DNA from 2 places in the Priestia sp. 40 genome. Region 1 is predicted to be linked to the other one. Evidence: riboswitches for the same ligand, from Rfam matches in the RefSeq annotation. Region 1 holds a riboswitch; the other holds the start of a gene.
What was found. Region 1 has a riboswitch for cyclic di-AMP ahead of ACO1DI_RS05105 (APC family permease). Riboswitches for the same ligand answer to the same signal wherever they lie in the genome.
Positions count from the first base shown of each region.

Region 2: another riboswitch for cyclic di-AMP. It lies ahead of ACO1DI_RS04125 (potassium channel family protein); the one in region 1 lies ahead of ACO1DI_RS05105 (APC family permease).

Region 1 is NZ_JBMPZA010000005.1:767,868-774,600, reverse strand. It holds gene glnA (type I glutamate--ammonia ligase) at 1-825, shown strand, start outside; gene ACO1DI_RS05115 (hypothetical protein) at 1,447-1,611, shown strand; gene ACO1DI_RS05110 (N-acetylmuramoyl-L-alanine amidase) at 1,759-2,799, shown strand; cyclic di-AMP (ydaO/yuaA leader) riboswitch at 2,991-3,133, shown strand; partial or broken gene ACO1DI_RS05105 (APC family permease) at 3,296-5,121, shown strand; gene ACO1DI_RS05100 (cation diffusion facilitator family transporter) at 5,231-6,208, shown strand; gene ACO1DI_RS05095 (glycosyltransferase family 2 protein) at 6,249-6,733, opposite strand, start outside.
Region 2 is NZ_JBMPZA010000005.1:579,260-585,992, reverse strand. It holds gene ACO1DI_RS04135 (Lrp/AsnC family transcriptional regulator) at 1-396, opposite strand, end outside; gene ACO1DI_RS04130 (hypothetical protein) at 517-975, shown strand; cyclic di-AMP (ydaO/yuaA leader) riboswitch at 1,091-1,235, shown strand; gene ACO1DI_RS04125 (potassium channel family protein) at 1,360-2,019, shown strand; gene ACO1DI_RS04120 (TrkH family potassium uptake protein) at 2,023-3,342, shown strand; gene ACO1DI_RS04115 (YjcZ family sporulation protein) at 3,665-3,745, shown strand; gene ACO1DI_RS04110 (YjcZ family sporulation protein) at 3,934-4,020, opposite strand; gene ACO1DI_RS04105 (tetratricopeptide repeat protein) at 4,194-4,691, shown strand; gene ggt (gamma-glutamyltransferase) at 5,101-6,733, shown strand, end outside.

The DNA of each region.
Region 1 (6,733 bases):
GACATCGTATTAGAGCTTGAAGAAATGGGCTTTGAAATTGAAGCATCTCACCATGAGGTAGCTCCTGGACAACACGAGATTGACTTCAAATATGCTGCTGCATTAAAAGCTTGTGATGATATCCAAACGTTCAAACTTGTTGTAAAAACAATTGCACGTAAACATGGCTTACATGCTACATTTATGCCAAAACCATTATTTGGTGTGAATGGTTCAGGTATGCACTGTAACGTTTCATTATTTAAAGATGGTCAAAACGCATTTTATGATGAAAACGGTAATCTAGAGCTAAGTGATACTGCTCGTCAATTTATCGCAGGTATCATCAAGCACGCACACAGCTTTACAGCAGTAACAAATCCTACTGTAAACTCTTATAAGCGTCTAGTGCCTGGATATGAGGCTCCTTGTTATGTTGCTTGGTCTGCTCGCAACCGTAGCCCATTAATCCGTATCCCAGCTTCTCGCGGCGTAGGAACTCGTGTTGAAGTACGTAGCGTAGACCCAGCTGCTAACCCATATTTAGCAATGGCTGTTCTATTAAAAGCTGGTTTAGATGGAATCAAGAACAACCTTGAAGCTCCAAAACCTATCGATCGCAATATCTATGTAATGACAAAAGAAGAGCGTGTTGAAGAAGGTATCGTAGATTTACCTGCAACATTAGCTCAAGCTTTAGATAGCTTCCAATCAAACGAAGTTATGGTTTCTGCATTAGGTGAACACTTAGCAGAGCACTTCGTTGAAGCGAAAGAAATCGAATGGGATATGTTCCGTACACAAGTTCATCCTTGGGAACGTGACCAATACATGAGCCAATATTAATTCCTAAAAGGCCGAGAGATCGTTTATACGTTCTCTCGGCCTTTTTTGTTTTTCAAAATAAATAATATTCTGCACGCGTATATTAGATATTGAACTAATCTATTCTATTCATAAAACAAGTATAGCTACCTGTCGTACAATTTACGGGAGGCTTTTTTATTGTTTTGTTAGATACAGGAAAGAATTTGGTTATATAAATTAAAAAGGATAAGCTTTTTGTCTCATTGAATCTATATGTAAAAGTAGTGTATAACAGATAGAGAGATTGTTTATGTGTTCACTCTGCACTTCAGTATAACTTCAGAGAATTTTCAGCCAGGCGTAGTGTCATTAGAAAATACTGTTGGAGAGGAATGGAATGAAAATGCAAGAAGGAAATTTTTTTAAAGGTTTAGTAATAGGCATATTAATAAGCATTCCAATTTGGATTATTCTCATTGTTATAGGCGTTCTGCTTTTTAAATAGGTCCTAACGTTATAAATAATAGAACCTCCTGATCTATACTTTAATCAACCAGAATAGAAGCTGGACCAAAAGTATGTTAGGGGGAGGGAAGATCCGCACGATGAATTGTGCGGATTTTTTTATTGGTAGGGTGAACGTAGATTTCATCTATTTAGTTGCTTCTAGCAGTTGATTGGAGGGCAGGCGAAGACTCCTGCGGGAAAAGCGGAATAGGTGAAGACCCCGCAGGAGCGCAAGCGACGAGGAGGCTCACCAGCCGCCCGTGGAAAGCGAAGCCTTGCACGGAAATCAACAGCGATGTAACAAGCCATCCATACTAGCACATTTATCCCATTTGTTCGTTTTTAGGTTGAAGTGATTTCGTTATGTCGCAATCTCCTTTTTTAGTAATTTCTCACTAAGTAGGCTAGTATACGTAGCACTTTTTTCCCTCATGCATATGTTAACAATAAGGAGGGACAAGTAATATGAAAAAAATCTATCTTGATGCAGGACATGGTGGGGCAGATGCAGGAGCAGTTGGAGCAAACGGACTGTATGAAAAAAACTTAGTTTTGAAAATTCAACAATATTTAATAAGCTATTTAAATAGCACGTACAGTGATTTTACGATTAAAACTACCCGTACCACAGACACTTTTTTATCGTTATCTCAACGCGCTTCTCAAGCTAATTCGTGGGGTGCAGATGCATTTATGTCTATTCACGTAAATGCCGGTGGAGGGACAGGATACGAAGATTATGTTTATAGAAGCGCTAGCAATGCTAGTAAAACGTTTCAATCGATTGTGCACGGCCAAGTACAGGCAACGCTGCTGTCGTATAATCATCCGAATCGCGGACGAAAATCAGCCAATTATGCGGTGCTTCGCTTAACAAATATGCCTGCAGTACTAACTGAAATAGCTTTTATTGATAGGAGCGCCAATGCAGCACTTCTTCAAAATGAAGCTTTTTTAAAAAGCATGGGTGAATCGTATGCAAAAGGAATTGCCGTATATTTAAATTTACCTCGTCGTGCAGTTCCAAATCCATCGCCATCTCCAACACCGACACCAAATCCATCACCTTCTGAACCAGGTGAAAAAACGTATACAATTAAGCAAGGAGATACGCTGTACAGTATTGCACAGAAGTACGGCATAACAGTACAGGAGCTTCAAGAAGCGAATACAGGGCTTTCTGATCCTTTAACACTACAGGTTGGAAAAACAATTGTTATTCCTTCAGGAACTTCACCAACACCTACTCCAACACCACCTTCTGAACAATATCCACTTCCCAATGGAATGTTAAAACAAGGCGATTCTGGAGAAGCTGTGAAACAGCTTCAAAGAGCATTAAACGCGGTTAATTTTAAAGTAGGGTCAGTAGACGGAATATATGGAGTACAAACGAAAGATGCAGTCAGACGTTTTCAGCTTGTGTATCTTCCTTATGATGTAGATGGCATTTATGGTCCTCAAACGAAAAACAAGCTAGCAGCCGTTTTAAAAGCAAAAAGTTAACGTAAGAAGGTCTTCTGTAAGCAGACAGAAGGCCTTTTGTTTTCCCCTTAAAAGCACCTTAAGCACTATTTTATGGTTTACGTAAAATAATGCTTTACAAACCATTTGTACGGGAGTATATTATCTAAGAACAAAGGATAGTTATGAACGAAACTTGTTATCGATCATACTCTTTAACCGAAAATTATATTGACCTGTTATCGCTTAATTCGTCAGAAGTGGGGGACCCAAATTTGTGCATTGTCACTTGGGGTGAATCCTTTTTTTAAAAGGTAGGGCTACTCTCATAGCCCGAATCCGACAGCTAACCCCATAAGCGTTTTAGAGAGGAGGTTTAAGCTGTGTAAAAACGCTGAGAACCCTTAGTGTTTTTTTTGTGCGCTTTTTTAACATAAAAAGGCATTTTTTAGGAATAATATCATTTATTCATGAACTTGTAACGGAGCTTAGCAACGAAAAGTAAATAGTAGCTAAGCAATCATCGGAGGGAAATTACGTGAACTATTCAGTTCTCAAAAGATTATTGATTGGAAAGCCGCTTAAAACAAAAGAGTTAGGTGATCAAAAGCTTAGTAAGCTTAAAGCACTTGCTATTTTATCATCAGATGCCTTATCTTCAGTGGCTTATGGAACAGAACAAATTTTGATTGTACTTGCGACAGTCGGTGTCCTCGCTTATTGGTATTCAATTCCAATTGCGATTGGTGTATTGGTGCTGCTGACGGCTTTAATTCTTTCATACCGTCAAATTATTTATGCGTACCCGCAAGGCGGAGGAGCTTATATTGTTTCCAAAACCAATTTAGGAGAAAATCCCGGGCTTATCGCTGGGGGATCACTGCTGGTAGATTATATTTTAACAGTTGCCGTGAGTGTTTCAGCAGGAACCGATGCTTTAACTTCGGCTTTTCCAACGCTGCATCATTACAATGTAGTAATTGCGTGTTTGCTAGTGATTTTTATTACCGTCTTAAATTTACGTGGTGTAACAGAATCCGCTTCTGTATTAGCTTATCCGGTTTATTTATTTGTTATTGCTCTTATTTTGTTAATAGCGGTAGGCTTGTTTAAAATAGCGACAGGTCAAGTTTCACCTGAGCTTCATCCCTCTCTCGGTACAGTAGTGCCAGGTATTAGTTTGTTTTTATTATTAAAAGCTTTTTCGTCAGGCTGTTCAGCATTGACAGGTGTAGAAGCTATTTCAAATGCAGTGCCTAACTTTAAAGAGCCAGGTGCAAAAAATGCTGTTCATACATTAATGCTGATGGGCGGTATTCTAGCTGTTTTATTTTCTGGGATCACGTTTTTAGCTTATTGGCTTGGCATTTCTCCAAAAGCAGATGAAACGGTTGTATCACAAATTGCATCAAGTGTGTTTGGACGAAATGGATTTTATTATTTTATTCAAGGCACAACAGCTCTAATTCTAGTGCTAGCGGCGAATACGGGCTTTTCAGCTTTCCCTTTGCTTGCTGTCAACTTATCTTCTGATAAATACATGCCAAGAATGTTTCAAATTCGTGGCGATCGATTAGGCTATTCAAATGGAATTGTGACCCTTGGAATTGCTTCTATTGTCTTAATTGTAGCTTTTAAAGGAGCGACTGAACAATTAATTCCTCTTTATGCAGTCGGGGTGTTTATTCCATTTACGCTTTCTCAAACAGGCATGATTGTCAAATGGCTTAGAGAAAAGCCGGCCGGCTGGCAAGGGAAGCTAGCCATCAACTTAATTGGGGCCCTCATTACCTTAACGGTGCTAATTATTTTATTTACAACGAAGTTTTCACAAGTATGGTCCGTGCTCATTTTCTTACCGGTTATTGTCTATATTTTTCATCGCATTCATACGCATTATGAAGCGGTAGGAGAGCAGCTTCGCATTAAGCAAGGAGAAAAGATTGGAAAGCTTGAAGGAAGTGTGGTCATTGTTCCTGTAGCAGGAATGACAAAGGTAGTAGAAAATTCATTAAATTATGCACGAACGATTGGCGATACCGTTATTGCAGTGCATGTGGCCTTTGATCGAGAAAGTGAAAAGAAAATGGAAGAGAAGTGGGAGAAGTGGCAGCCTGATATTCGTATTGTTACGTTTCATTCTCAATACCGCAGCTTAGTGCGGCCGCTGTTTCGATTCATCGATATGGCTGAGGAAAAAGCGCGAGAAAATAACATGGCCATTACGGTCGTTATTCCGCAATTCATTACGAAAAAAGTTGGCAAAATATTCTTCACAATCAGTCTAGTCTGCTGTTAAAAGCACATTTGCTTTACCGCAAAAATGTAATTGTTACAACTGTACCGTACCGTTTTAAAAAATAATGAAACATGACTAAAAACCTCCAACTTATATGTTGGAGGTTTTTAATTTTTAAATTCACATACACTAACCGTAATCGAATCTCATCAAAGGCGCAAACGGAGGGATTGTATGAGTGAATTAATTAAATTATTGCGAAAAGGAAATAAATCGGCCATGATGGCCGCTATAGTAAATACCATTATTTCCATTATTAAAGGAATTGCTTTCGCTTTAACAGGGAATGTAGCGATGTTTGCTGAAACGATGCACAGCTTAGGAGATGCAGCTAATCAGTTTTTTGTTTTTATAGGTTCGGCATTAAGTAAAAAAGCCCCGACCAAACGATTTCCAAACGGTTTCGGCCGATTGGTTAATCTTGTTCTATTAGGAGCGGTTCTTGTAGTAGGGATTATGGCGTTTGAAACGATTAAAGAAGGATATCACCACATTCTTCATCCGACGAAGTCTTCAGGCTTTATTTTAAATATTGCAGTACTTGGCATCTCGGTATTGCTTGAGATGTTTGTCTTATTTAAGGCAATGAAAGAAATTTTGCACGATGTTGGAATGAATACCGCAGAGGTCAATGTTTTTACGCAAAGCTTTATTCATTTAAAGAAAGCAAAGCCAGCAACCAAGCTGGTCTTTATGGAAGATCTGGTAGCTACTGGAGGAGGCGTATTGGCATTAATAGCTGTTTTTATTTCACGGTTTACACCTTTTCACCAAGCTGAAGGAATTGCTTCTATTTTAATTGGGCTTATGATGTTTTTTGTAGTAGGACGAGTATTTTTAGACAACGCTGCGGGAGCCCTTGGTGAAGCAGATAAAGAAATGGAAATAAAAATTGGCGCGATTGTCATGCAAGATGTACAAGTGCGTGATATTCAAACATTAATGGTGATGAAAGAAGGAGAAGAGCTTCACGTTGAATTAAAAGTAGAAATTGATCCTTCTTTAACAGTGGCCGAAGCTGATGATATTAAAGATCGTCTGGAAAATCGTATTTTACAGGAAAAAGGAGTAACGGATGTCATTATTGAATTTGATGAAGATGATGGAATTCCGGACTGGGCGCCAAGTGATTTACAGCTTCAAAAAGAATAAAAACAAGGAAGAAAACAGTTGTTTTCTTCCTTGTTTTTTTTTAGCTATATACTTTTTCACGTACGTTTGGAGAATCCGTTGAAGCTTTCGAGAAGTTAATGGTTTCACGTACAACGTAAATAGGTCTATTTTTACTTTCATCGTAAATTCTTGCGATGTATTGTCCGACTAGACCTAAACCAAGTAGCTGAATGCCGCTAAAGAAGGTGATAGCTACCATAATGGAAGTCCAGCCAGGCTGAATGTTTTTACCTATCAGCCAAACAACAATCGAATAACTTAAAACTAAAAGTGATACAAAAACCGATAATAAGCCAATAACCATTACTAAACGCAAAGGCTTCGTCGAAAACCCAATAATTCCATCTGAAGCAAACTTGATCATCTTTTTTAAAGGATATTTTGTTTCACCAGCAAAGCGTTCATCGCGCTCATACTCTACATATGTTTGCCTGAAGCCAATCCAAGACATCATTCCTCGTACAAAACGATTGCGTTCAGTCATTTTTTTGAATACATCCGCTA
Region 2 (6,733 bases), 190 kb from region 1:
GATGTGTGAAATCGTTTTGGCATAAGGTGTAATTTCGTTAATAAATTGTTCGAGTACGTGCAGATGAGGAAGCTGAAGCTTTGTAATAAAGCAGGCTTGCCCGGCGATGCGTTCACAGAATAAAGCGTAGGGATACTGAGAAATAAATCGTTTAAAACGTTCGTGCTCTCCGTTTTTCATAGTTACTTCAATAAAACACGATACAGGCAGGTGCAGCTTTTCATAATCAATATCGATTGTATATCCTTTTATAACACCAAAGCTCTCTAGCTGTCTTACTCGCTCTGCCACCGAAGGAGCAGACAGGTTAATTTGTTTTCCTAGCTCTCGTAAGGAAAGGCGGCTGTTTTGCTGCAGCGCCTGCAAAATCGATAAATCAATTTCATCAATTTTCAATTGAAAACCTTCTTTCTTATTAACGTTTCATTTGATTAGTAATAGTAGATAAGATATTTTATATGTAATCTAAAATCTCCATTTTTCTTACTATAATAATTAAAAAGGAGTGAGTGAAAAATGGCAAGAGTTTTATTAACAAACGAAGAGGGAACAAATTTTGAAAAAGCATTGAATTTAATTCCACATGTAAAAAGGTTGTATGATGAGCTTTACGACACGCTTTGGAACAGCGATATAGTAGAAAAAGAGACCAAGGAAAAAACTAGGCTTTATCTAGCAGGTGTTAACGGCTGTGAGACGTGTATGAGCATGTCATATGTAGGTGATAAGACGCTTAATCAAAAAGTGTTAAGAGAAAAAGAGCTGGAAGAAAAAGACCGGCTGCTGTTTCGATTTATTGATGTATACCGAGTGCGTCCAAGGGAGTTGACCGATGCTGATATGGATCAATTAAAGAAATTTTACAGTGATACGCAGCTGCTAGAGCTTTTGGCTGTTATTAATTTATTTGATCAATTTCACAAAATGATTGTCAGTTTAGATTTATATGATTTTTGCAGCTTGCAGGGCAAGTGAAGTCTTCGCTAAAAATATCTTGACAGACAAAATCCACAGGAGTAAGATAGCTTTCGTGAAGTGAAACGTATCATGAATCGAATCGATTATTCTAAAAAATAGATCATAGACATTTGAATAAAAATCGCTTAATCCATTACGGAGCGGAGGACCCATTATTTACGCACATATTGTGCTCCGGGGTGAATCCTTAAAAAGGTAGGGTTACTCTTAAAACCCGAACCCGACAGCTAACTTCGCAAGCGTTTTGAGGGGGAAGAGTCTGAAAAAACACGGGAGCCTTCCTGTGTTTTTTTGCGCTTTTTTTAAGAAAAAGATGTAATTTTTTAGAAAAAGTATAAGCTAAGAGAACACACAGCAGTTGAAGGAAGGAATAAATACATTATGAAAAAACAGTTTGCTGTATTAGGATTAGGTCGTTTTGGAGGCAGTTTGGTTGAAGAGTTTGCTAATCTGGATGTGGATGTGCTCGCTATTGACCGCAATCAGGAGGTAGTAAATAAATTTAGCAACTTAGCTACATATGTTGTGCAAGCAAACGCGATTGATGAAGCTAGCTTAAAGGGGCTAGGTATTCGCAATGTTGATCATGCTCTTATTTCGTTTGGAGACGATATCGAAGCAAGCGTGCTCGCAACGATGCTGTTAAAAGATATGGGCGTTAAGCAAGTATGGGTAAAAGCGGTGAATATGTATCATCAAAAAGTACTTGAAAAAATAGGAGCGGATAAAGTCATTCATCCGGAGCGCGATATTGCTAAGCGGATTGCTCATCACGTGGTGTCAGAAAAAATTATTGACTATATTGAACTGTCTAAAGACTATAGTATTGTTGAAATTGTCGCTTCTAAGAAGCTTCATAATAAAACGCTTTTTGATTTAAATATTCGCGCAAAGTACGGCTGTAATATTATCGGCTTTCAGCGAAAAGACGGGGAAATGGTGATTTCGCCTACGGCGCATGAAACAATTGAACAAGGAGATATGCTTATTGTCATCGGACATAATCGCGATTTAAACCGTTTTGAAGAAGAAGGAGTTTAACACATGAAAAAACAAAATATTAAACTCACCCCTCCGCAGCTGTTGCTCTCTATTTTTGGTGGAGGAATTATTATTGGTGCTCTTCTATTGATGATGCCTTTTTCTACTACCGAGCCAATCCGGTGGGTAGACGCTCTTTTTACGTCAACTTCCGCTATGACAGTAACCGGCTTAGCCGTCGTAGATACAGGTACACGTTTTACCGTCATCGGTCAAACGATTATTATGCTGTTAATTCAAATAGGCGGTCTTGGCATTATGTCATTTGCCGTGCTGATTTTTATGATGCTCGGTAAAAAAATTGGATTTAAAGAGCGTATGCTCGTTCAGCAGGCGTTAAATCAGACGAGCGTCGGCGGAGTTGTCCTGCTAGTTAAAAGGCTGTTTATCTTTTCATTTTTAATTGAGTTTGTTGCGCTTATCTTTTTAGCGATACGCTGGGTTCCGGAATTCGGGTGGTCTAAGGGGCTATTCTTTAGCTTGTTTCATTCAATTTCGGCTTTTAATAACGCTGGGTTCGGACTACTGTCTGATAACTTAGTTCAGTATGTAGGAGATCCCATTATTAATATAACGATTTCTTTTTTGTTCATTATTGGTGGGTTAGGATTTACCGTTCTTGCTGATATGTGGGTGAAAAAATCGTATAAAAAACTAACGCTGCATTCAAAAATTATGATTATCAGCACGTTCGCCATTAACGTGATTGCCATGCTTTTTATTTTTTTCTTAGAGTACGGCAATTCGCATACGCTCGGAAATTTATCATTAGGAGACAAAGTATGGGCTTCTTATTTTCAAGCGGTAACAACAAGAACCGCTGGATTTAATACAATTGATTTAGCTCACCTGCATGACGCAACGGTCTTTTTAATGGTTTTGTTAATGTTCATTGGTGCAGGAAGTGCGTCAACAGGAGGCGGTATCAAGCTCACGACGTTTGTGGTGATTGTCTTTTCTGTATGGGCATTTTTACGAAGCAGGGAAGATATTGTGCTGCTAAAGAGACGACTTCTTCCTCTTCATGTGTTTAAGGCTCTAGCCATCACGATGATTTCGATTATGTTTGTGTTTGGGGCTATTTTTCTGTTAAATATTTCAGAAAACCTCCCGTTTGTAAAAATTATGTTTGAAGTTGTTTCTGCGTTTGGGACAGTAGGTTTATCCATGGGAGCGACTCCTGAGCTTTCATACTTTGGACGCGTGATTATTATCTTTATCATGTTTTTAGGAAAAGTGGGGCCATTAACCCTTGCGTTTTCATTATCTAAGCAAAAGCGTGAAGCCGTTCGTTATCCAAACGAAGATATAATGCTAGGATAGAAAAATCGCCTTCGATGAGGCGATTTTTTTATATTATTTATACGTTCAAGACATATAAGAGGTTACGCACAAAACAGTTGCGATGAATAAAAAGAAGGCAAAGACAAGAACAATGGGCAATTTGGAATGTCGGCGCATTAAAGGCCCCCCTTTTTTATAGTAAAAATCTCTTACTATATATAACGAAAGAAACAAAAATATGATTCACTTTTTTTGGCGAAATTTGAAGGTTTTTCTCATAAAAATCCGCACCCCTGTCCTAAACATTTTGCCAAGCTCTTGCATACACTAAAAGCAGATAACAGGAAGTGAGGGATGTTACGTGGGAAAACAAAATTTCGCGTTAATCGTTGTGTTATTTGTTTTACTTGTTATTGTCGGTGCGTCTGGCTTTCGCTTTTAAACGTTAACTTTATTTGTGCATAGCCCCCGTCAAAAAGGGCATACTAGGCGGAAGTAAAAACCAAAAATTTCTTCAATATTGCCGAACAATGAGTTCCTCTACTCATTCATCTAATCGGTATGTAGCCATGCGAAAGCATGGTTTTTTTGAAATAGGAGAGGATGAATGATGTTCATCCCCTCTAGAAATTAGTAGTAGCAAGAACACCCTACGATTACTAATAGAATAAATAAAACAACGATAAATGAAAAACCAAAACCGCCTTTTGCGCCCATATGTGTAACCTCCTTTAATAAAAGTCTCTATATCCTATGTACTAATTGGGTTAAGTGATTGAGAAATTTGCCTATTTTTTAACGGTAACGATCTTTTGAGAAAAATGAAGAACACTTACTTTTTTCATTTTCGTAAAAATCCTTTATGATAGGAAGAAAAGGAGGGCAAACAGGTGGGAATACATGCACAATACGTCATGAATCAGCTAGAAGAGGGAAAGTGGAAAGAGGTCAAACGCGAAATTCAAGAAGAAATGAAGAAAAACCCTCAAGCATCTGATTTGTACTGTTACTTAGCGGTTTGTTTAGCAAAGCAAATCGAAGAATCCATTATTTTTGAAAAAATGGTATTGAATTTAGAGATGGACCGAGCTCTTCATCAGGCATTAACATTAAATCCATCTTCAAGCTTGGCGCACTTCGTTCGAGGAATAAAATACCGGGAAACTCCGCTTATGTTTGGAGGGAATTACGAAAAATCGCTGTCTTATTTGCAGCGGGCGCAAGATCTTGGTTTTGAAGGGATTATGCTGCCGCTCGAACTCGCCAAAACCTATATTCAATTAAAAGAAATGGAAAAAGCGAAAGAACAAATCGCCTATGCCCGGGAAATCAATTGTACTCACGCGGATATTAAAAAAGTTGAAAACATGCTGCAAACAGGACGATAAATCAAAAGTCCTGTTTTATTTTTGGTTTTTAGTAAACATATGCTGATTTTCATAAAGAATTGCTTTTTATATAACAATAAGAATATTTATAAAAATTTTAAGAAGTTCATGTAAGTCCAACGACTTCTTAACTGCTAGATTTTCTACATTATTAGAGCGTTCAGTCTACATAATTCCAAAAATAGTAAGAAACTATCAGCCTATGGATAAATTGTTAGAAAATATAGATAATTGTAAATGAATAGAGAGAAAAGTTAAACATGCGACTAACTAAAAAAGCAAAGGTCTGATTTACTTTGCTTTTTGTTTATACACACATGTAAAAAATATCATAATAAACCAATTTATTCTTTGTGAAATCCATCGTTTCAGACGATGTGAAATAATGTATTTGAAGGAGGAGACCCAGATGAAGGTTATGAAGATGTTGGTTATTGCGTTATTTAGTGTATGTTTAGTTGTCACACCAGCTGCTGCTGAAGTTCCGGGTGTCGACCATTCAATGAAACGGGGTGCTACACAAGGAATTGTAGCGGCATCTCACCCGCTCGCTGCTGAAGCGGGGAGGAAAGTTTTAGCTGAAGGCGGAAACGCTGTGGATGCGGCAGCGGCCATTCAATTATCTCTAAACGTTGTGGAACCGATGATGTCTGGTATCGGCGGCGGCGGCTTTATGATGATTTATGAAAAAAAGAAAGATAAAATTACGATGCTAGACAGCCGTGAAATGGCACCGGCTGATGTTACGCCTAAACTGTTTTTAGATTCAAAAGGAAAAGTCATTCCTTTTAGTAAGCGTCACATAACAGGAAAAGCAGTTGGAGTTCCTGGTACGTTAAAAGGAGTAGAAACAGCCCTTAAAGATTATGGAACAATGGACTTATCAGATGTTATTAAACCTGCTATTACTCAAGCGGAACAAGGAATCAAAGTAAATTGGTCGATGGCTCAGTATATCGATGAAAATGCGGACAAGCTTGAAAGATACCAAACGGCCGGTAATGTATTTGTGCCGAATGGCAAGCCGTTAAAAGAAGGAGATAAGCTTGTTCAGCCTGATCTTGCGAAAACATTAAAGCTTATTCAAAAAGAAGGGTCAGATGCTTTTTATAAAGGAGAAATTGGAAAAGCGCTTGTTAAAGAAGTTCAAAAACGCGATGGAAGCATGACCATGGATGATTTAAAAAATTACGTTGTAAAAGAACGCGAGCCGGTAAAAACAACTTACCGCGGCTATGATGTGGTTAGCGCGGCTCCTCCTAGCTCCGGCGGATTAACCGTGCAGCAGATTTTAAAGCTAATGGAAGGTTATGACGTAGAAAAAATGGGTTCCAATACGCCTCAGTATCTACAGCATTTAACGGAAGCTATGCACTTAGCTTTCGCTGACAGGGCGGCGTATATGGCGGATGAAGATTTTTACGCAGTACCGAAAAAAGGACTGTTAGATGAAGATTATATTAAAGAACGTCGCAAATTAATTAATCCCAATAAAGCAACGCCTAATGTCAAAGAAGGAGACCCTTGGAAATATGAAGGGAAAGAAAATCCAAATAAAGCAACGGTAAAGGAAGAAAATCCAATTGGCCAAACGACTCATTTCTCTGTTGTCGATAAATGGGGGAACATGGTTTCTTACACGACTACCATTGAACAAGTTTTTGGCTCAGGAATTATGGTTCCGGACTATGGATTTATGCTAAATAATGAAATGACGGATTTTGATGCCACTCCGGGAGGCGTGAACCAGGTTGAGCCTAAAAAACGTCCTCGAAGCAGCATGTCTCCAACGATGTTGTTAAAAGACGGAAAGCCGTTCATGGCAATTGGTTCACCGGGAGGCCCAACCATTATTGCGTCTGTAGCAGAAACGATTATGAATGTTATTGACCATAAGATGCCGATTCAAAAAGCGATTTTAACACCCCGTATTTATTCAGGCGGCTATCCAACCGTAAGATGGGAACCTGGATTTAGTCAAGATACAATTCTTGAAATGATGGCCAAAGGACATGCGTTTGAAGAAAAGCCTGAGCATATTG